Regions from separate parts of the Brevibacillus sp. M2.1A genome, predicted to be linked through region 1. Evidence: predicted binding sites of a transcription regulator. Region 1 holds the regulator's gene; each other region holds the start of a gene.

Region 1 (6,939 bases):
TGGCAGTGTTAATGACGTAGACGAAATCACTAATCCCATCACCAGCGCCAGTTGTCACATAGGCGTGCAAACCATCTGGAGTGATCTCAATACATATGGGCAACGTACCGACAGTGATTCGTGGCAGGATTTCGGTATTGGTAGCAGTTCTGATTACGGAGACGTTATCACTAAAGGAATTCGTCACATATACACGTGATCCATCTGGAGTGATTGCGACATCAACCGGGTTCGTTCCGACCGGAATCCGTGGCAGGATTTCTTTATTAGTAGCGAGATTGATCACGGAAACATCATTACCAAACAAATTTGCTACATAAGCACGCGAACAATCAGGAGTGATGGCGATACCGAATGGGAAGTCTCCTACAGCGATTCGCGGCAGGATTTCCGTATTTGTAGCGGTGCTGATCACCGAGACAGTGTTATGAAACGAATTCGTTACATACACACGGGAACCATCCGGTGTAATTGCAATTCCTACAGGGTTGTCTCCAACAGGAATGCGAGCTGCCATTTCCGTGTTCGTTGAAGTATTAATCACGGATATGGTATCATCATTCGGATCGTCTCCTGAATTTGTGACATAGGCAATAAAGATAGGGGAAAAGGAAGTGACCTCAGAGATAAGGATCACGTGGCTCGCATCTAAAATGAGGATGCCTTTTTCAACATTTGTCAAACGCCCTTCGATAGGTTCACAGCATCCTCTAATCATTAAGGATATGATTTGTCCAATACAGTGGACAAGTTTTTTACGCAGGTTTTGAAAACCAATTGTTTCGGGAGTGGAGCAGCGAGAGTGTCCCTTTACTTTTCCTGTTTTTATCTCCACTTCCTCAGCGTATACATAGATTTTGTTGTCTTCCCTTTCTTTTCCTTTCTGTTTCTTATGATGTTCCACGTATAACCCTCCCTTTAACAACATCGTTAACACAGTTTATGAAAGAGAGGCTGCTTTGAAATGGATGATTGACAAGTAACAGAAGCACAAATGGCAGGACGTATTTTTTCTCTTTTCCATTCAGAAAAATCATGAAGTGATAAAACATTTACAGTCCATGGAAACTGCTATATAGTTACAGTAATGAACGTGAAAAGAGGTTTTGATTGAGTATGATGAAACTGATAATCGCTAAGTAAAATTCGAATGAATTTTATATGGGAAAAGGTCAAATGAAGGGCGCCCCTTTGTTTCTTTTTTTATACCTTTTTTCAAAAGCGATTAGAAGGCATTGTATCTCATTTAAACAAATTTCACGTTTGAGCACGGTATCTATTCTGTTCGGGATAGGTATCTTCATCACAACGATTAATTTGACCATGAGAAGAGAATTCTTCTTGTGGTCTTTTTTATTTGGAAAGAAGGGATTGCTGAAGAGGAATGAATGATGACAAACAGCACAAACAATGGAATGGGAGGTTTTTACATGGGTGAATATCGATTGATTAGCGACTACAAGCATATCGAAACATACAAGGAAAGCTTTAATGACCTTGCCAAGCAGATCTTTCAGCTCGATTTTAAAGAATGGGATAACAAGGGTTTTTGGAACGCCAACTATGTTTGCTATTCCTATTTGGATGGGGAACAGGTTATTGCGAACGCTTCTGCCAGTAAGATGCTCGTGACATGCAATGGGAAAGAGTATAAGGCACTTCAGATCGGAACGGTCATGACGCATCCTGCCTATCGCAACCAAGGCTTGGCAGCGAAATTGATGAATCATATTCTTGAAACACGTGAGAAGGAATACGATTTTATATATTTATATGCCAATGATACCGTGCTCGATTTTTATCCGAAGTTCGGGTTTGAGAGAGCACTGGAAAGTAGTTTTCGTTTATTGGCGTCCGATCTGAAAAAGCAAGTGGGACAAAAATCGGTCTTGCGTAAGCTGGATGTCGATAATGAGGCTGATTTTAATATTATGAAGGAATTTGCTGCTAAAAGAATCCCCGTTTCATCGAGACTAGGCGTGAAGGATAGCGAGCATCTGTTGATGTTTTACTTTTTGCTTGTTTTTCGGGATGCGATCTATTATCTCGAAGAGGAGGATGTGATTGTCTTATTTGAACGAGAAGACGACCAACTGCGTGTATTTGATCTTGTAAGCAAAGAACCAGTTGATATAGAAGCGGTCATCTCTCATTTGGTAACGGCTGAGACTTCAAACATTCAATTTCACTTCATGCCGGATAGTGAGAATAAAAAGATCCAATCTGCATGGATGACAACGACCGATGATGTCTTATTTGTTCGACCCTCGTTAAAAATAGAGGCAGAACATTTTCGTTTTCCGCTTACTTCACACGCATAGAAGGTTTGAAATGACGCGTCAGGTGAAACAGTAAAAATAGAAGAGAAAAGCAGGCATCCAGGGAAGGATGTGAGGGAAAAGCATGTGCGGTCGTTTTACTCTCGTAACGAACTTGGAAAAATGGAAGGAACGGTTCCAAATCGAAGTCATTCCATTTGATGCAAAGCCACGGTACAATATTGCACCGGGTCAGTTCATTCCAGCGATTATTGCAGATCGCGGCGAACGGCGTATGGGTCAGTTGAGATGGGGGCTAGTACCGTCGTGGTCTGCCGATGAGAAGAGCAGCTACAAAATGATCAATGCGCGTTGCGAGACATTAAATGAAAAGCCAGCATTCAAACAGCTTTTCGCCCGAAAGCGATGCATCCTTCCTGCCGACAGCTTTTATGAGTGGATGAACACCATTTCAGGGAAACAACCGATGCGGATCATGTTGAAAACCGGGGAACCATTCGCTTTTGCTGGCCTGTTTGATACGTGGACGAATCAAGAGGGAGAAAAAGTACATACCTGTACGATTGTTACGACAAAGGCGAATGAGCTCATGGAGAATATTTATGAGCGAATGCCTGTCATCTTAAAGAAAGATGGCGAGGACTTATGGCTTGATCGGGAGAAGTATGATCGGTTGCAGCTCCAGTCACTGTTTACCCCCTATGATTCCAGCGAGATGATGGTGTATCCGGTATCTACCAAAGTGGGCAGCCCCAAAAATGATGATCCTTCCTGTATTGAAGAAGTAGAGGTCGGCTCTTTGCTTGAAGATTAATCCTTTCGTAGGAGATGAACTCTTTCACGTAATTCCTGTTCGGTTAACGATTCCAATTGCAACAAGGCCTCATATGGATCACTACCTGGAATATGAAAGTATCGAGCAAATGCAGGCTCGGTTTTGATGCCGCTTTGCTTCAGAGCTCTGATGTGTTGGTATGCATCCATGCCCCCTATTTCTAGCAATCGTGCTTCGATGTCCATATGACGATAGGCATTTTGCTTTTCGACAGCTAACGGTTGAGCAAACAATTCAAACCAAAAGTCAGCTGTGAAAAAAGAGATAACGCACGTGGGAATACTTTTTATATCTAGTTGAGTCACTTCAAATCCAGGCAAACAGCCAAACGCTTTACGAACAACCTGCTCAAACTGATGCAAATCATGACTCTCGCAAATAATATCCAGATCACTTCCTACAACGTCAATGTTCAATGGGATGGTTCCGGCAAGCACTGGACGGTAATCGGATAGTACTTCCATGATGTGCGTCTGTTGAATTGCTTCCAACGCCGCTTTTTGGCGCGATGTTCCTCTGCCCAGGTAAGAGAGATCATGCCAATTTCTCATGGGACAACCTCCATGTCTAGTTTCTTTTAAAATAGTTTAGACAAAAGTGAATAAGTACGCAACGAAATCGGTAATCACTCGTATACCTAAATGAAGGGAGTGTAGTGGATGGAAATATTTTTGTGGGTCGTAGTTGTGTTATTGTTCTTGCTTAGCATCGCAGGAATTTTCTTACCCGTTTTACCTGATACGATCTTGCTGTGGGCGGGCTTTTTACTCTATCACTTTTTTATTGCAGATCCGGGAGCGGGATTGCCGGCATCCTTTTGGTGGGGAATGGTCGTTCTAAGCATTCTACTTTACGGTGCTGACTTGCTGACGAACATGTACTTCGTGAAAAAGTATGGGGGGTCAAAATGGTCGTCCATTGCCGCTGCGGTCGGAATTATCCTCGGGATTTTCGTGTTTCCACCGTTTGGTATGCTGATCTTGCCGTTTGTATTCGTCGTTCTCGTAGAGTTAATGGTGCAGAAGCAATCGATGGAGCGAGCAGTGAAAGCAGGGGTAGGTTCACTGATCGGATTTTTGGGCAGTGCGGTCGTAAAAGTCATCTTGCAAGTTACGATGATCATCTGGTTTTTTATCGCCAGATAACATATAGAAAACGAAAAGGACAGCCGAGGCTGTCCTTTTTTACGTGGAAACTAGTGAATGAGGCGATAGACACCGATGACTTTACCGAGAATGGTGACATGCTCCAGAATGATCGGTTCCATTGTGGCATTCTCCGGTTGGAGTCGGAAGTGGTTCTTTTCTTTGAAAAATCTTTTGACGGTCGCTTCGTCTTCTTCTGTCATGGCTACGACAATGTCACCATTGTTCGCTACGTGTTGTTGGCGAACAATGACGTAATCTCCGTCGAGAATTCCGGCATCAATCATACTGTTCCCGGAGACACGCAGCATGTAGACCTTGTCTGAAGTCACGATATTGTCTGGAAGCGGGAAGTATTCTTCCACATCCTCAATGGCTGTAATCGGTTGTCCAGCAGTTACTTTTCCGATTACGGGCACACGGACGACAGAGTCTTCGAAATTGTCTTGAAAACGATCTTCATCTGATAGCAATTCGATGGCGCGAGGTTTGGTAGGGTCTCGACGAATGAGGCCTTTTTTCTCTAAACGTGCCAAATGACCATGTACCGTTGAGCTGGAAGCGAGTCCGACAGCCTCTCCAATTTCACGTACAGAAGGCGGATATCCTTTATCACGAACTTCCTTTCGTATGAACTCGATGATGGCTTGTTGTCTACTCGATAATTTTGACATAGAAAGACACCCCTGATTTCTCGAACATATTTTCCTATATTATACCATGGGAGCTTGCGTTCGACAAACATAAGTTCGATTCATTGTTGACATGAACATACGTTCTCATTTATTATGAGTTTACAAAAGGACAGAACGTATGTTTGTAAGGGGGCCATTATCATGAATTCATCGACAGTACGTAATCGTTTCGAGAAAAAAGAAGAACGTCGTGTTCGTTTTGGTATCACGAGAGGTCAAGCTCTCTTGTTTCTTATTACATTTATTCTCTTTTTTTACTTGTTGACCGAACTAGTGTTTGCTTCTTCGCCAATGGAGGAGCCACAAGGCATTGAGGTAACCGTACAATCCGGAGATAGCCTATGGTTGTTAGCCGTTCGCTACTCAGATCAGCATACAGATGTTCGTGACTATATCATAGAAATCAAGGAAGCGAACGGTTTGGATAGCAACAGGATTTACCCGGGTCAGACTCTGATCATGCCTGATATGCCGTAAGTGTTCGGCTGTCTTGCGGGATCATTCGAATGTGGTATAATGAAGCGGCACTACTACAGAGTGGGAGGAACCAGCAGTGGTATCTGACGCAGAAATTAAACGCATTAATGAATTGGTCAAAAAATCTCGCGAAGAAGGTTTGACTGAAGAAGAAAAGCTCGAACAAAAAGCATTGCGCCAAAAGTACATTGACGCCGTTAAGCTTTCATTGAGAGCTAATTTGGATTCCATCCGTTATGTGGAAGACCTTGAAGAAAATAAGCCAAAACAGTAAGATAACAATTACTGATACGACAGACATCCTCGCTTGACGCTAGGGTGTCTTTTTCTGTGACATACATAACGCTTTGATTGCCAGGGAGGGAAAGCGATGGCGTGGATAGCTGTAGCGGTTGGAGGAGCAGTTGGCTCTCTTTTGCGCTACCTATTGTCTTTGCTTGCGAATCAGCCGGGATGGCCATGGGGAACCTGGATCGCCAATGTTTGTGGATCGTTGATCATCGGCATCTTGTTCGTGCTGGGGAAAGAACGTGGCATATTATCTCCAACACTCTATCTCTTATTTGCAACGGGGGTCATGGGAGGATTTACGACTTTCTCTAGCTTTTCCTTGGAAGTGGTCACTTTTTGGGGAGAAGGCCACCTGTTGCGTGGCACTTTGTACGCTCTTCTCAGTTTGGGAGTCGGGCTACTTTCTTGTGCGGTTGGAATATGGCTGGGTAGGCAATGGTCCTGATACGTTCAATGGACACGATACATGTGAGGGGGAATGAAGGTGAGTACACAGCATCGTGATTATGAATGGGAACAAAAAAAGCTGGATGAAACAATTTCGGCGATTGACGAAGAAATGGAGCAGCTTCGCAATGATATTCGCGAGGCGACAGATGACTATGTGAAACAGGTCGTTAACTATAAAAAGGCAAAGGATTTGCGTTACCTGGAAGATCAGGGGCGAGAGAAGCCTTATTTCGGCAGAGTGGACTTCTTGAAAGATGAGATCTACGAGCTGGATCAGGTCTACATAGGAAAACGGGGAATTGTACGCAGCGATACGTTTGATTCTGTCGTCGTGGATTGGCGTGCGCCTATCGCCAGTCTTTATTATTCCGGTGAGAGCAAAGACGCGTTTTATCGAATGGGACGAGAGATCGTGCGAGGTGAAGTTCGCTTAAAGCGTAATTTTGCGATTGAAGACGGTAAGATCGTCGGCATCTATGATGGAGCGGTAAAAGAAACGATTAACCGCGAAATGGGGCATCCTGACGAGTTTTTGCAAGAGGGCTTCATTGATGAATTTTTGGCAGCCAATCTGAATCAGGCGAACGATAGCAGGCTAAAAGACATCGTCGCTACGATTCAATCCGAGCAAAATGATATTATCCGGGCGGAAAAAGAACGGCCCATCGTTGTGCAAGGAGTAGCGGGGAGCGGAAAAACGACCATTGCGCTGCACCGACTCTCCTATTTGATATATAACTATCAGGATTCCATGATGTCCAAAAAAT
Region 2 (6,939 bases), on a different contig from region 1:
CGGGCGGATATTTGTTAGCTGTGAAAGAAATCGGAGAAATCCTCGTGCCGAAAAAAGGCAAGATCGTGCAGATCGAGTATGGAAATGGCGGACAGCAAAAAGAAGAGTATTTCTCGACTACAGAAGCTGGCAAGCCTTATCCAATCTCGGTACTGATTAATGGCGGAAGCGCCAGTGCATCGGAGATTCTGGCGGGTGCTCTGCGGGATAGCGGAAACTACAAGCTGGTTGGTGAGAAGACCTTTGGTAAAGGAACCGTTCAGAGCACTATGGAAATGAACGACAAGAGCCAATTGAAGCTGACGATTGCCAAGTGGGTCACACCGAGTGGTGAATGGGTCCATAAAAAAGGCATTAAGCCAGACTTTGAAGTCAAGCAACCAGACTATTTCAATGCAACTCTGTTGCCAGCAGATAAAGTATTGCAGCGCGACATGGCTGGTACTGATGTGAAAAACCTGCAGCTCATCCTGAAGGGCTTGAATCTGTCTCCAGGACGAGAAGATGGCTATTTTGATGAAAAGACAGAGGAAGCAATCAAGCAGTTCCAAACCTCCAACAAACTTGAGGTAACTGGCAAAGTAGATGCGAAGACACGCTCTTCGCTGGAAGAAAGTCTCCGTAAAACGATGACGAAGCCAGAGAATGACCTGCAATTGCAAAAAGCTCTGGATGTAGTCACGGGCAAGTAATGAATAATCAAGAAAATGGAAGCAGGTAAATACCTTCTATCCGTAGAAATGATAACCACGGCAAATCAAATGCCGTGGTTTTTCTTTCTTTTAGTTGAGGTGAGGCAATTGGCGATACAGGCAGATATGCTTACCATTGCATATGGCTTTGCCGCATTTTTTATCAATCCTGTCTTCTATCTCTTTCTGGTGTTTATTTATTTGCATTATCGCAGACAGATGAACCTGGAAAGACAGCTTTTTTCTGCACGCATTCAGTCCCCTTTGCTCTCGACGATACGGGCTGTAGGGATGGGCTTGGTGGGAGGCTTGCTGATTTCTCTTCTTAGTGCAGGACTCGGCGTGGTCGTGCAAGCACAGGATTTGTGGATACTATGGGGATTGGCGCTCATCTTGGCGCTGATTCGTTTACGGTTTCTCTGTTTTGCATATGCTGCAGGGGTATTGGCGATTTTACACGCGATCACACTGGTCATTCCACCGGTTACGGATGTTCCTGGATTGAGCTATGTCTGGGAATTGATTCATCAAGCGAAACCTTTGCCGTTGCTTGCGTTAGTTGCGGTTATGCATCTGATTGAAGCGATGCTCGTACGCTGGAATGGCGGGCGGGATGCTTCTCCGCTGTTTGTAGAAGGGCAACGTGGTCGGATCGTGGGTGCCTATTTGCTTCATTCTTTTTGGCTGACGCCAGTCGTGCTGTTCGTACAGATGGAGCCAAGTGCTATCAGTGGCGCGTTGTATCCAGGGTGGCCGTTCTTTTCACCGGAAGTCGCTTCTTTCGGATTGATGCTTTTGCCAACAGTGACCGGATTCTCTGACATGACGCAAACGATGACTCCGTATAGAAAAGCAACGCAGGTTGCGAAAAATTTGACGCTGTATGCGATTATTTTGTTGGGGTTGTGTGCTCTGGTAGTATGGTTTTATCCGTTGATCTTGCTGGCTGCGATCTTTGCACTATTCGGTCATGAGGCGCTGTTTTTCTGGAGTCAGTATCAAGAAAGAAAGCGTTCGCCTTATTTCATCCAGTCTTCGCGTGGTGTAAAAGTGATGGGTGTCATTCCGGGTACGAGAGCAGAGGAGATCGGTATCACGCCTGGTGAGATTATCGTGAAAGTAAATGGCATTGCGGTGCGGGAAAAAGAAGATCTGTATCCAGCGCTACAAGCCAATCCTGCCTTTTGCAAAATGGAAGTACTCACGCGTGAAGGTGAGCTGAAGTTCGTACAGTGTGCGGTCTATGCGGGCAATCATCACCAACTGGGGATCATTGTGGTTCCGGATGCAAATACCCGTGCATTTGTTGATTTGAAACGCTCCAGTGTAGTCGAGCTGATCAAGCAAAAGCTGGAGAAACTGAATGTTGGAGCTTAAGGATAGTGGGGAGAAGGTATGCAGACAAACATGCATACCTTCTTTTTTTCGAGAAAAGCTTGTCCATTCGGAAACTTACTGGTGGCTGTTGCGTCTCAATGTAGGAGGAAAAAAAAGGGAGTGGGGTCGGTGTTCAAGGTAAAAAGAACGGTCTCGTGGTATTTGTCGGGTACATTAGCTGCTGCCACGGTTTTTGCCGCACCCTTATCAGGAGCTGGCGCAACGACTTCTGTGACCGTAGCACAGGCACAATCAGTTGTGGCTGTGCCGATGCATGTGACCAAAGGTGTCCAAAAGCTAGTCAAACTTTTACCGGAGTTGTCTTCGCGTTATGTCGTTTACGGTGGCGATGTGGATGGACCTGGTGTGAGCGGGGTGGCGGTCACGTTTGCGCTGTCTGCGGCTGAGGCTGAATCGTCCATGGATGATGCGATTTTTGACGGACAAACAGGTGAGCTGCTCAGACTGAATCTTACCCCGAAAGCAGCAACAAAGCCTGCCTACCCGACTGAGCAGCAGGCAAAAGCACGTGCGCTGGCTTTTGTCGCTGGATTGCAGGGAACTGCCACAGGAAATGCTTACCAAGCAAGAGAGGTTTTTAAAAATAAGGACCTATTGACGGTTCGGTTGGTGCGAGTCCTGAATAATGTGGTGCTCGATGACGATTATGATTGTCTCGTCAGTTTTGATGCCTCGGGAAGAATCGTTTGGTTTTCTACGTTTGATGGCAGGCTATACGAAAAAGTAAGTCCCTCTTCACTCCCATCTCCGCAGCGCATCATCTCCCCCGAACAAGCTGTTCGAAAGTGGCAAGAAAGCCGTCCATTGGAGCTCGTTTATTTATTGCCCATTCATAATCAAAGCGATCAGGTAGAAGCAAAGCTCGCTTATGTCCTGAAAAATGGAATTATCACGCAACAACATACAGGTAGTGCATTGGATGCCTTTAGTGGCAAACGATTGGTCACAACGAATTCCCGAGCGACAACCAACCCCTCTCAGATCATCAATGTGACCGGAACAGGTGAGAGGTGGGTAGCGCAAACAGAGACGCAAGCGCGTGATTTGTTACGCATGTTGTTTAGAATCGAAACAGAAAAGCTGCCGCTGTCCATCTACGAGGCGAGTTACGATGATGGTCCAGCCCTTCGTTATTTCATATGGGGAAATTTTGGTGAAGGGGTTCCCGATGCTGACAAGATATCTCGAATGGCTACCTTTCCTGAGGGAAGCAATAACGGCGAGCAGCATCATCTACTCGTGACAGATGCAAAGACTGGTGAACTGCTTGAATTTTCCACAAAGGTGAACAATCCACAATGGTCTAATGTGAAAACGGATAAGAAGCGGGATCGGATGGAAGCGGATAAGCTTTTGAAAAGACTGGCTCCGTCTGGAAGCAATCAGATCCAAATAACGGAGGATGGAGATGAAAGGTACACCTCGATCATAGCTGATCCCCTTGTAAACGGCATTCCAGTTTATGGGGTCAATCAAAGTGTGGAGAACGGGATGTATACGATTCAGATCGATTCATGGACGGGTACATGGGAGCAGGTGAGCATAAACAAACCGGCCAGTGTCAAATACCCGGCCCGTTCCCAAGCCCTTAAAGAACAAGTGGCCATGACCCGATTACTGCAAACCTATCCACTTGAGCTGACCTATATCCACCAGCCAGATTATAAGAAAGGCACGATTACATGGAAGCTCGGCTATGACCTTTCGTTTCGCCAAACTCGCTCGCATTGCTTCTGCGGGGGAGAATTTAAAGTAGATGATACGTTTTATGTGGATGCGATAACCGGAAAAGTGATCGTAAACGAATAGGTATTTGTAAAAGAAAAAGCCGCCTTCTCCGATTTCGAAGATGTGCGGCTTTTTGTATAGGTTCTAGGCAGTTGCTTCGAATCCTGTGATTTGATTGAGAGCAACTTTCTTATCATCCTGGAGGACGAATTCGACGACTCCGTTTTTCATGCTGACAGCCTTAACTACTCCGGTAAGAGGAGTAGTGCTAGTGGTGCCATCCGGATTCGTTTGAGACTGGTTGTACGTGATGTTGTAGCCGATCATTTGCGCGTAGGCAAGGGAGTTGCCCATTGTTCTGTTTTCAGGTTTCACCGTCATGCCTACGATTTCTTCGGCTTTTACGGTTGATCCATTATCCAGTTGGAATTGTGCGGTACCGTTTTTGGTGGTAAAACCAGTGATGACGCCATTCAAGATTTCATCAACTTTGGAAATGTCGTTTTTGGTATCTGGATTGCCATCCCGGTCGACTTCCTTTGTTACTTTATAGGAAATCTCACGACCGATCATTTCCATGTACTTCACGCTGTTGTCGAGCGTATTGCCGGCCAGACCTTGCGATTCCAATCCGGAGACGTCTGCCAGCGGAATCGGCGTCGATTCGCCTGCAATACGGAAGTAGATTTTGCCTTGATCCATGTAGACGGCATCAAGTACGCCTTCTTTCTTCTCCGTCTTGGTTTCTCCCGTCATCTCGTCTTTTGTAGTAAGGGAATACGAGGCAGTACGACCTACCAGCTTTTCATACTTTTCCAAAGTGACCATGCTGTTGTTCGATTGCTCCATCAGCGTGGTCATTTTTGTGATTTTTTCTACCATGGTCAGCATACTTGTTTGTTGGATGAACTGAGAGTTGTCCATGGGGGACATAGGGTCTTGATGCTTTAACTGCTCCAGCATGAGCTTCATAAAGGCATTTTGGTCGAGCTCTGTGGAGAATTCTTTTTTGCCTTTATAGCTCATATGCGGTTGTATATAAGGGTTATTTTTGACGGTTGTTCCGGTATCTGACATGTCAATCCTCCCTGAAGGTGGCGAGTGTATCTGCGTATGTTTGTGCTTCCTTCATCTTATATCGGAAAAATTGGTGGAAAGATGAAGACAAACGTTTGTTCGAATTTTGGGCTTAAACTAGCCGGAATTGTGTTATAATGGAAGTAGAAACAGTCATGCTATGAGGAGATGAACGAGGGAATGGAGCGTTTTGAATTGGTATCGGAGTTTCAACCGTCCGGTGACCAGCCGACTGCCATTGCCGAGCTGGTGGCAGGGTTAAAGGCTGGCAAGCGACACCAGACATTGCTGGGTGCGACGGGAACGGGAAAGACTTATACGGCTGCCCAGGTAATTGCTCAGGTGAACAGGCCGACACTCGTGATGGCTCACAACAAAACTCTGGCCGCTCAGCTGTGTGCAGAGTTTAAGGAGTTTTTCCCGAACAACGCGGTGGAATACTTCGTCAGCTACTACGATTACTATCAACCCGAAGCATACATTCCCCAATCGGATACGTTTATTGAAAAAGACTCGAGCATCAACGAGGAGATCGACAAGCTCCGTCACTCGGCTACCAGTGCGCTGTTTGAACGCCGAGACGTGATCATCGTTGCCTCCGTCTCCTGCATTTACGGATTGGGTTCGCCGGAAGAGTATCGCGAACTGCTCTTGTCTTTGCGTGTTGGCATGGAAAAAGGACGGGACGAGATTTTGCATCGGCTGGTCGATATCCAGTACACACGCAACGATATCAACTTTACACGTGGTACGTTCCGCGTGCGGGGTGACGTGGTGGAGATTTTTCCTGCTTCACAGAGTGAGCAGGCGATTCGCGTAGAGTTTTTCGGAGATGAAATTGAGCGGATTACTTCGATTGACGTACTGACCGGGGAGATTTTGGGACAGCGTGATCACATTGCCATTTTCCCTGCCTCTCACTACGTGACGCGCGAGGAGAAAATGAAGCTGGCTATCCAAAGCATCGAGGCCGAACTGGAAGAAAGACTGAAAGAATTCCGTGATGCGGGCAAGCTTCTGGAAGCACAGCGACTGGAGCAACGCACACGGTACGATATTGAGATGATGATGGAGATGGGCTTTTGCTCCGGTATTGAAAACTACTCACGTCATCTGACGGGACTTCCTGCCGGGCATGCTCCGTATACCTTGCTGGATTACTTCCCAGAAGATTTTATCGTCATGATGGATGAGTCGCATATGACCTTGCCGCAGGTTCGGGGGATGTATAACGGTGACCGCGCACGAAAGGATGTACTCGTCGATCACGGATTCCGTCTGCCTTCTGCACGCGATAACCGCCCACTCAAGTTCGAAGAGTTTGAAGGAAAGCTGAAACAAGCGATTTACATTTCAGCTACGCCTGGTCCTTATGAGCTGGAGCACAGCCCGGAAATGGTGCAGCAGGTGATTCGTCCGACAGGCTTGATTGACCCAACAGTTACGGTACGTCCGATCAAAGGACAGATTGACGATTTGATTGGCGAGATTCAGGCTACGATTGCAAAAAATGAGCGAGTTCTCGTCACGACTCTGACGAAGAAAATGTCTGAGGATTTGACGGACTATCTGAAAGAAATCGGAATCAAGGTCCGCTATCTTCACTCGGATATTAAAACGATTGAGCGGATGCAGATTTTACGTTCGTTGCGTTTGGGCGAGTTTGACGTGCTTGTCGGGATCAACCTCTTGCGGGAAGGTCTAGACCTGCCGGAGGTATCGCTTGTGGCGATTTTGGATGCAGACAAGGAAGGGTTCCTGCGCAATGAGCGCTCGCTGATTCAGACGATCGGTCGGGCTGCGCGGAACGCAGAGGGACGCGTTATCATGTACGCGGACAAAATGACAGATTCGATGGCTTCTGCGATTCGAGAGACAGAACGTCGTCGTTCCATTCAGATGGCGTACAATGAAGAGCACGGCATCACGCCGCAAACCGTGAAAAAGTCCGTCCGCGACGTGATCGAGGCGACCAAGGTAGCGGAGGAAAAAGCGGATTATTTGCCACATGCAGACTTCAAAAAAATGCCGAAGAAGGATCGCG
Region 3 (6,939 bases), 3.2 Mb from region 1:
TGTCGCCCGGCTTCACGTGAACGACGTCGCCCAGTCTTACTTCTTCTACAGGAATGGTCATTTCGGCGCCATCCCGTACGACTACGGCTGTTTTTGCTTGCAAGCCCATCAGCTTGCGGATCGCTTCCGAAGAGCGCCCCTTTGCTTTCATCTCAAACAGTTTACCCAAAACGATCAACGTGATCAGTACCGCACTGGTCTCAAAGTACAGCTCCAGCATGTGGCCACCATGAGCACCGATGGAGTTGATCGCGACCCATAAACTGTAGAAATAAGCAGCCGAGGTACCGAGAGCCACCAGCACATCCATGTTGGCACTCTTGTTGCGAAGGGCTTTGAAAGCTCCCACGTAAAACTGTGCTCCGATGATGAATTGTACGGGTGTTGCCAATGCCAGCTGTACCCACGGATTCATCAAGATTTCAGGCAGCCAGATAAATGAGGTGAAGGAAAAGTGGCTCACCATCGACCAGAGCAGCGGGAGCGAAAGAATCGCGGAAATCCAGAACTTGCGGGTCTGCCGTTTGATTTCTTCCTGGCGACGATCTACTTTTTCTTCTTCTTTTCCTTCTTCCTTGCGAGTGGCCTGATACCCTAGCTTTTCTACCTTTTGAATAATGTCCGTCACACTTACCTGTGAGGAATCGTACTCAACAGTGGCGGTTTCCATCGCCAGGTTCACGTTTGCCTTCAGAACCCCGGCTGTTTTGTTCAAGCCTTTTTCGATCCGTGTGGAGCAAGCCGCACATGTCATTCCCGAGATGTTTAGCTCCACCTTGTCAGTGACGACGCCATAGCCGAGCGATTCGATTTTGGAGCGGATGTCGTCGATGTTCGTTTTCGTTGGATCGAACACGACTGTGGATTTTTCCAAAGCCAGATTGACGTTGGCGGTCTCCACTCCCTCCATTTTTCCCAAGCCCTTTTCGATGCGCAGTGCACAAGCTGCGCAAGTCATCCCTGAAATTGCGACTGTTGCCTCTGCTGTTTTGGCACTCATTATAATCCCTCCGAATACCCTAGCGGGGTATATTTTATCGTATCGTTTCCCTAACGTTGTTTCCTGATCACACCTTTACTATACAATACCCCCTCAGGGTATATCAAGTGCTTTTTTCATTTTTTTTCTAAATGGGCGTTACGTGCTGAAAATACCGGGAGAAATGAAGGATGTGACTAACAACTAATCACTTACGTATTTATTCAGAGTTAAATCATTCAGAAACAATTGCTTTAAGGAGATTGAAATGATGGAAACGAAATCACGGAAAGTCATCTTAGTTGGCACCATCTGCTATACGATTTTAATTTTATTTTTTATGTTCTTTGCGTTTAACAGGCTCGACGGTGCAACTAGTGTAGAAGGATATACCTTTATCCTTGTCCCAGAAGGAGTACCACTTAAATTTCCGGAACTAACTTATTCCTGGATTGTTGATTTCGGAAACGTTGCTGCTTTTATCCCTTTTGGAATATTATTTCCCCTGTTGTATCGTGTCAGATTTGGGAAGTTCATATCCTTGTTTGTCATAGCGATTCTCGTTTTAGAAACGATTCAGGCTTTAACGTATCTTGGCAGCTTTGATATCAATGATGTGATATCCAATACATTAGGTGCAGCCATTGGCTATGTTGCCTATCGAGTAGGATTTTCTTCAAATATTTCTTATAAAAAGCTCATTGCTTCGGCTCTAACGATTGTTGTACTTATATTTGGAGTCATGGTGGTCTCTGAAATCCTCAAAAAAAGAGAAGGCCCTATCCAATCATTAACGGTTATGAAAGAAATGACAGGAACTACACCTATGACGGAGAACCTCCCAAGCTTCACCGTAGCAGGTGAGCGAATAGAGCCGAAAATGAACGTGTATAGCAGTGAAGGTGAATCAACCAAAACATACACCTATATTCTGGGGAACAAAGAAAATGTCTGGCTTTCTTTCTATTTCGGCATTCCCGACAACGGAGACTCAACGGGTGAAGCCAAAATCATCGTAGATGGACAAGAAATATCTCAGTTAAACGAACAATCCTATCAAGGGGCAGAGGCTTTAAGGGAGTTGCCTTTTAACGAGGTAAACGAAATTACCATTATCGTTTCCGGAAACGCTAAGCTGTGGGATGTTGGAGTCCGTGGAATGCAGCATTGGTGGGAGTGAGTAAAATAAACGAAACGAGCCCTAGAAGCGATTCTAGCGGCTCGTTTTTCTTTGACTATTTTGTTGTTCAATCTCTCTTATTTGCCTTGATTCGCTTCTTTCTGATAAGCTACCGCGATTTTTGCAGCTACTTCAGCATTGTGTTTCACCAGCGCGATGTTTGTTGCCAAGCTCTTGCCTTCTGTCAGCTTTTTCACTTTATCGAGCATGAATGGCGTTACCTGTTTACCTGCAATGTTGTTTTCTTTTGCTTCTGCGAGTGCTTTTTGAATCACAGCCTCGATTTCCTGGTGGTTGAGTGCATCGGATTCTGGTACTGGGTTTGCGATAATCATACCGCCTTTGAGTCCCAGATCCCATTTGGTGTTCATCATCTTACCGACTTCTTCTGGTGTATCGATACGCATGTCTACACCAAATCCGCTTTCGCGAGCGAAGAAGGATGGGAATTCATCCGTGCGGTAACCCACAACTGGTACACCTTGTGTTTCCAAATATTCGAGTGTGCGGCCGATATCGAGGATCGATTTCGCACCCGCGCATACTACAGCTACATCTGTTTGAGCCAACTCAGTCAGGTCAGCAGATACGTCCCAAGTGATTTCGCCTTCACGGTGTACCCCGCCGATACCACCAGTTGCAAACATGTGGATGCCAGCCATCTCAGCTGCGATCATGGTAGCGGCTACTGTAGTCGCACCGATTTTACCGCTAGCCAAAATGTAAGCGAAGTCCCGGCGACTTACTTTTGCTACGTTTTTATTCGTTGCAAACTCCTCCAGCTCGCTGTCAGACAAACCGATTTTGATTTTGCCGTCCATGATCCCGATCGTAGCTGGTACAGCACCGTTGTCGCGAATGATTTGCTCTACTTCTTTTGCCATTTCGATGTTTTGCGGATATGGCATACCGTGCGAAATAATCGTCGTCTCCAGTGCAACTACCGGCAGGTTGTTCTCCAATGCGTGGCGTACTTCCTCAGTAAAGGTCAAATATTGTTTCATCTCTTATCGCTCCTTTTCGAATTGTTCTACGGCCATTTCCAATTGTTCTGCTTTTAATAGAGGAGATACGGACTGCTCTGTTTGCAATGTCAGAGCGGATGCTGCCAATCCAAGACGGCACGCTCTCTGGAAAGACTCTCCGTTTACAATGCCATACAGTAGTCCCGACGCGAACGCATCTCCCGCACCCGTTACATCTACTACTTCTGTTGGATATGGAAGCATATGCTCCTCAACGTCCTCGGATTGATAGTAAATGCCTTCTTCGCCCAAGGTCACAATGACGTGCTTGACGCCTCGTTCCCTGATCTTGCGGCAAGCCTCGGCGCATTCTTCGATCGTCGTGATCTTCATGCCAGCCATCAGCTCGGCTTCTTCGCGATTCGGCAAAATCGCTTCTACTCCGTCCAATTGCTGTGGGAGCTTCTTTGCTTTAATGGATGAGACCGGGTCAACGAAGAGCAGGATGTTTTCCTCCCGGCAGCGTTCGATGATGTAGGCCAAGCAGTCCGCCGGAATGTTTGTATCGATGAAAACCACGTGGGCTGCTGCAATATGCGACCATTTCTCCGCAAACATCTCCGGTGTGAGAGCATCGTAAATATCCATGTTCGCCAGGGAAACAACCATCTCGCCATCAATATCGAGAAGCGCCGTATACGTTCCCGTCCGCTGTGTAGGAAGTCTCCACACCTGGCTGATGTGCACCCCGTGCTTTTTCGTCTCCTGCAAGAGCCATTCGCCTTCTTTGTCCTCACCAACGCTCGTAATGAGGGACGTATTGCAGCCAAGACGACCGAGGTTCTCCGCGATATTCCGTGCCACCCCTCCACACGATTCCATAATCGTTACGGGATTGGATGAATGTAGACGCACCTGTTGCTTGCCGCGTGCTTTGCGGTCCAGGTTGGCCCCACCGATACAAGCAATCATTCCTTCATCACGAAGTACATAAGCCCGTCCCTTGATTTCCCCGCGTTTGGTCAACTGTGCGATGTAGCCAGCTACCGCTGAACGTGAGATTCCAATCAGATCAGCCAGCTCCTGCTGCGTGATAAAAGGATTTTGCCGGATATGATGAAGGATCTGCATGTCTTTTTCCACGGTCATCCTCCTTTCTTTTGTTACGCTTTCACAGCTCGTTTACAAACAAAAGTTTATCACTAAGACAACTGTTTGTACAGGCGTGTTTTTCATTTTATTTTTATCTTAATTTGACAAACAGGAACACGATCATGTAGGATTATCTTAAATTAAAGATATCGAAATTTCGATGTAAAGGAGGGTCCATTATGTCTGACAAACCACTTCGAAATGATCCCCTCGATCTTTTTGTCGTTTTATCAAGGTCATACAACTGGGTTACCGCTCACTCCAATCGTCACATTCGCGAGCATGGACTTAATCCAACTGAATTCGGCGTACTAGAGGTATTATTTCATAAAGGTCCTCAACCATTGCAGCAAATTGGCGAAAAAATATTGATCTCCAGCGGAAACATCACATACGTTGTGGACAAACTCGAAAAGAAGCAACTGCTCATTCGCAAGCCCTGTTCAGCAGACCGCCGCGTCATTTTTGCGGAACTCACTGAAAAAGGGCATCAATTTTTGTCTGAAATCTTCCCTCCTCATCAACTCGCTATTGAGAAAGCGATGGAAGGTCTCACACCAGAAGAACAACGTCAAGCAATCGAACTGCTAAAAAAATTGGGCCGCACTGCTCAAGCTACTTATTAGATGAGCAGCCCCTCTCTTCACCACAATCGTTTTAAAAAAGTGTTGACAAAAGATCTGATACGTAATAATCTTAAAATCAAGATTTACACATTAAAAGTTAGCGACTTACTAAACGGAAGGGGAATGAAATTTTCATGAGTAAAGTACTTTTTATTAAAGCAAACGATCGCCCAGTTGAGCAGGCTACAAGTGTAAAGCTGTACGAAGCTTTCACGAAAGCATACAAAGAAACACACCCAAACGACGAAATCGTTGAGTTGGATCTGTTTGCTGAAAACCTCCCTTATTACGGTAACGACATGCTGACTGCTATGTGGAAAGCAGGAAACGGCATCGAGCTGTCTGCTGATGAGCAAAAACGTGCTGACTTGGTTAACAAATACCTGAACCAGTTTACAGCAGCAGACAAAATCGTATTTGCTTTCCCAATGTGGAACTTCACTGTTCCTGCTGTTCTGCACTCGTACATGGATTACCTCTCCCAAGCAGGTAAAACATTCAAGTACACAGCTGAAGGTCCAGTTGGTCTGATGGGCGACAAAAAAGTAGCTCTGTTGAGCGCACGCGGTGGCGTTTATTCCGAAGGGCCTATGGCTCAGATGGAAATGGCAAACAAATACGTTCGCACGATCCTCGGCTTCTGGGGCGTTAGCAATGTAACCGAAGTGATCGTAGAAGGTCACAACCAATTCCAAGACAAAGCAGCTGAGCTCGTTGCAGCTGGTGTAGAAAAAGCAGTAAAACTGGCGGAATCCTTCTAAGGCCCGCCAGCCTTTTTGGGCAAATATCTTAAAATAAAGATATACTAATTAAAAGTAATTAAGGAGAGATGAAAAGTGTTGGATACTGGATTGTTGTTGATTCGTTTGGTCATTGGTTTGACGTTTGCAGGTCATGGTGCACAGAAGCTGTTTGGCTGGTTTGGCGGTTATGGTTTGAAAGGAACAGGCGGCTGGCTGGAGTCTATCGGAGTGAAACCTGGCGTAGCAATGGCTTTTGTCGCTGGATTGTCTGAACTCGTTGGCGGTCTCATGTTTGCCACAGGCGTAGGTATCTGGCCAAGTGCTATTCTGCTTGCTTTCACAATGCTGGTTGCCATTCTGAAGGTACACGGTCAAAATGGATATTGGGTCACACAAAACGGATTCGAATACAACCTGACATTAATCGTAGTCGTTATTGGGGTAGCGTTGATCGGTCCAGGCGCATACATTTTGTTTTAATGGCAACTCCTCACACCCCGTAAGCCAGCAATCGTACTAAGGGAGGAACATCAGATGGAAATCCGCGTCTACACACAGAACGAGCAAGCAAAAGGACATTTTGGCGACGGTGAAATCGTAGAGAATAAACCAATTGGCTTCCCTCATGAAGGCTCCGTTGTCAAACGGGTAGGACCGCTTTTTTACTGGGCATGGGCAAAATCGCTGAAGACATTTGAAATTCCGCTGCATCCTCACTCCGGCTTTGAAATTTTGTCGTATGTCCTCACAGGGACAGTCGGACATCGGGACACACTCGGAAATCTTCAAGAGGTGTCGACAGGCGGCGCGCAGATCATGCAAACCGGTTCAGGCGCGTACCATGCAGAAGAGCTCGGCAAGGATACAGAAATGTTTCAAATCTGGTTTGAACCGCATCTTGCGCAGACAACGAAGCAACCGCCTACTTACAATCAGTATGATCATGAGGAGTTTCCGTCTGAGGATGTCGATGGTGTCCAAGTAAAACACATCATCGGATCGTCTGCTCCCATTCAGTTGGTCACGGATTCCTTGATGAGCGATATCACGATTCCCGCTGGAAAGTCGTATGAAAAAGAACTCCCGGCTGGTTATGCTCACGCAGTCGTCATAGTGGAAGGGAACGGAAGCGTTGCAGAGAAAGCAACTGTCAGCGAGAACCACACCCCGGCAACCAAAGGTGACTTTGTCGTTCTCTCCTCCGCGGAAAGCAGCACAGCCATCTACACAGCCTCAACGGATGCTCCACTCCGCCTGGTGTTGATTCAAGTACCAACTGAGGTTGATTATCCAC

What was found. Region 1 encodes LexA, which represses DNA repair genes until DNA is damaged. Its sites were predicted from a motif close to CGAACATATGTTCG; they were not measured.
Region 2: a site for LexA is predicted at 4,984-4,997, ahead of uvrB (excinuclease ABC subunit UvrB). Genes of this name have one in related genera too.
Region 3: a site for LexA is predicted at 4,310-4,323, ahead of HP567_RS04740 (carbohydrate kinase). Genes of this name have one in related genera too.

The regions. Positions count from the first base shown of each region.
Region 1 is NZ_JABSUY020000001.1:4,114,256-4,121,194, reverse strand. Features, by position in the region: gene HP567_RS19635 (YncE family protein) at 1-904, opposite strand, end outside; gene HP567_RS19630 (GNAT family N-acetyltransferase) at 1,431-2,321, shown strand; gene HP567_RS19625 (SOS response-associated peptidase) at 2,404-3,093, shown strand; gene HP567_RS19620 (DUF4269 domain-containing protein) at 3,090-3,665, opposite strand; gene HP567_RS19615 (DUF456 domain-containing protein) at 3,774-4,259, shown strand; gene lexA (transcriptional repressor LexA) at 4,310-4,933, opposite strand; gene yneA (cell division suppressor protein YneA) at 5,096-5,431, shown strand; gene HP567_RS19600 (DUF896 domain-containing protein) at 5,508-5,705, shown strand; gene crcB (fluoride efflux transporter CrcB) at 5,802-6,167, shown strand; gene HP567_RS19590 (HelD family protein) at 6,207-6,939, shown strand, end outside.
Region 2 is NZ_JABSUY020000002.1:12,810-19,748, reverse strand. Features, by position in the region: gene HP567_RS29325 (S41 family peptidase) at 1-692, shown strand, start outside; gene HP567_RS29320 (PDZ domain-containing protein) at 708-2,069, shown strand; gene HP567_RS29315 (hypothetical protein) at 2,190-3,899, shown strand; gene HP567_RS29310 (flagellar hook assembly protein FlgD) at 3,963-4,895, opposite strand; gene uvrB (excinuclease ABC subunit UvrB) at 5,076-6,939, shown strand, end outside.
Region 3 is NZ_JABSUY020000001.1:950,517-957,455, reverse strand. Features, by position in the region: gene HP567_RS04755 (heavy metal translocating P-type ATPase) at 1-1,000, opposite strand, end outside; gene HP567_RS04750 (VanZ family protein) at 1,248-2,159, shown strand; gene HP567_RS04745 (pseudouridine-5'-phosphate glycosidase) at 2,237-3,163, opposite strand; gene HP567_RS04740 (carbohydrate kinase) at 3,167-4,267, opposite strand; gene HP567_RS04735 (MarR family winged helix-turn-helix transcriptional regulator) at 4,456-4,902, shown strand; gene HP567_RS04730 (FMN-dependent NADH-azoreductase) at 5,037-5,663, shown strand; gene HP567_RS04725 (DoxX family protein) at 5,739-6,125, shown strand; gene HP567_RS04720 (pirin family protein) at 6,180-6,939, shown strand, end outside.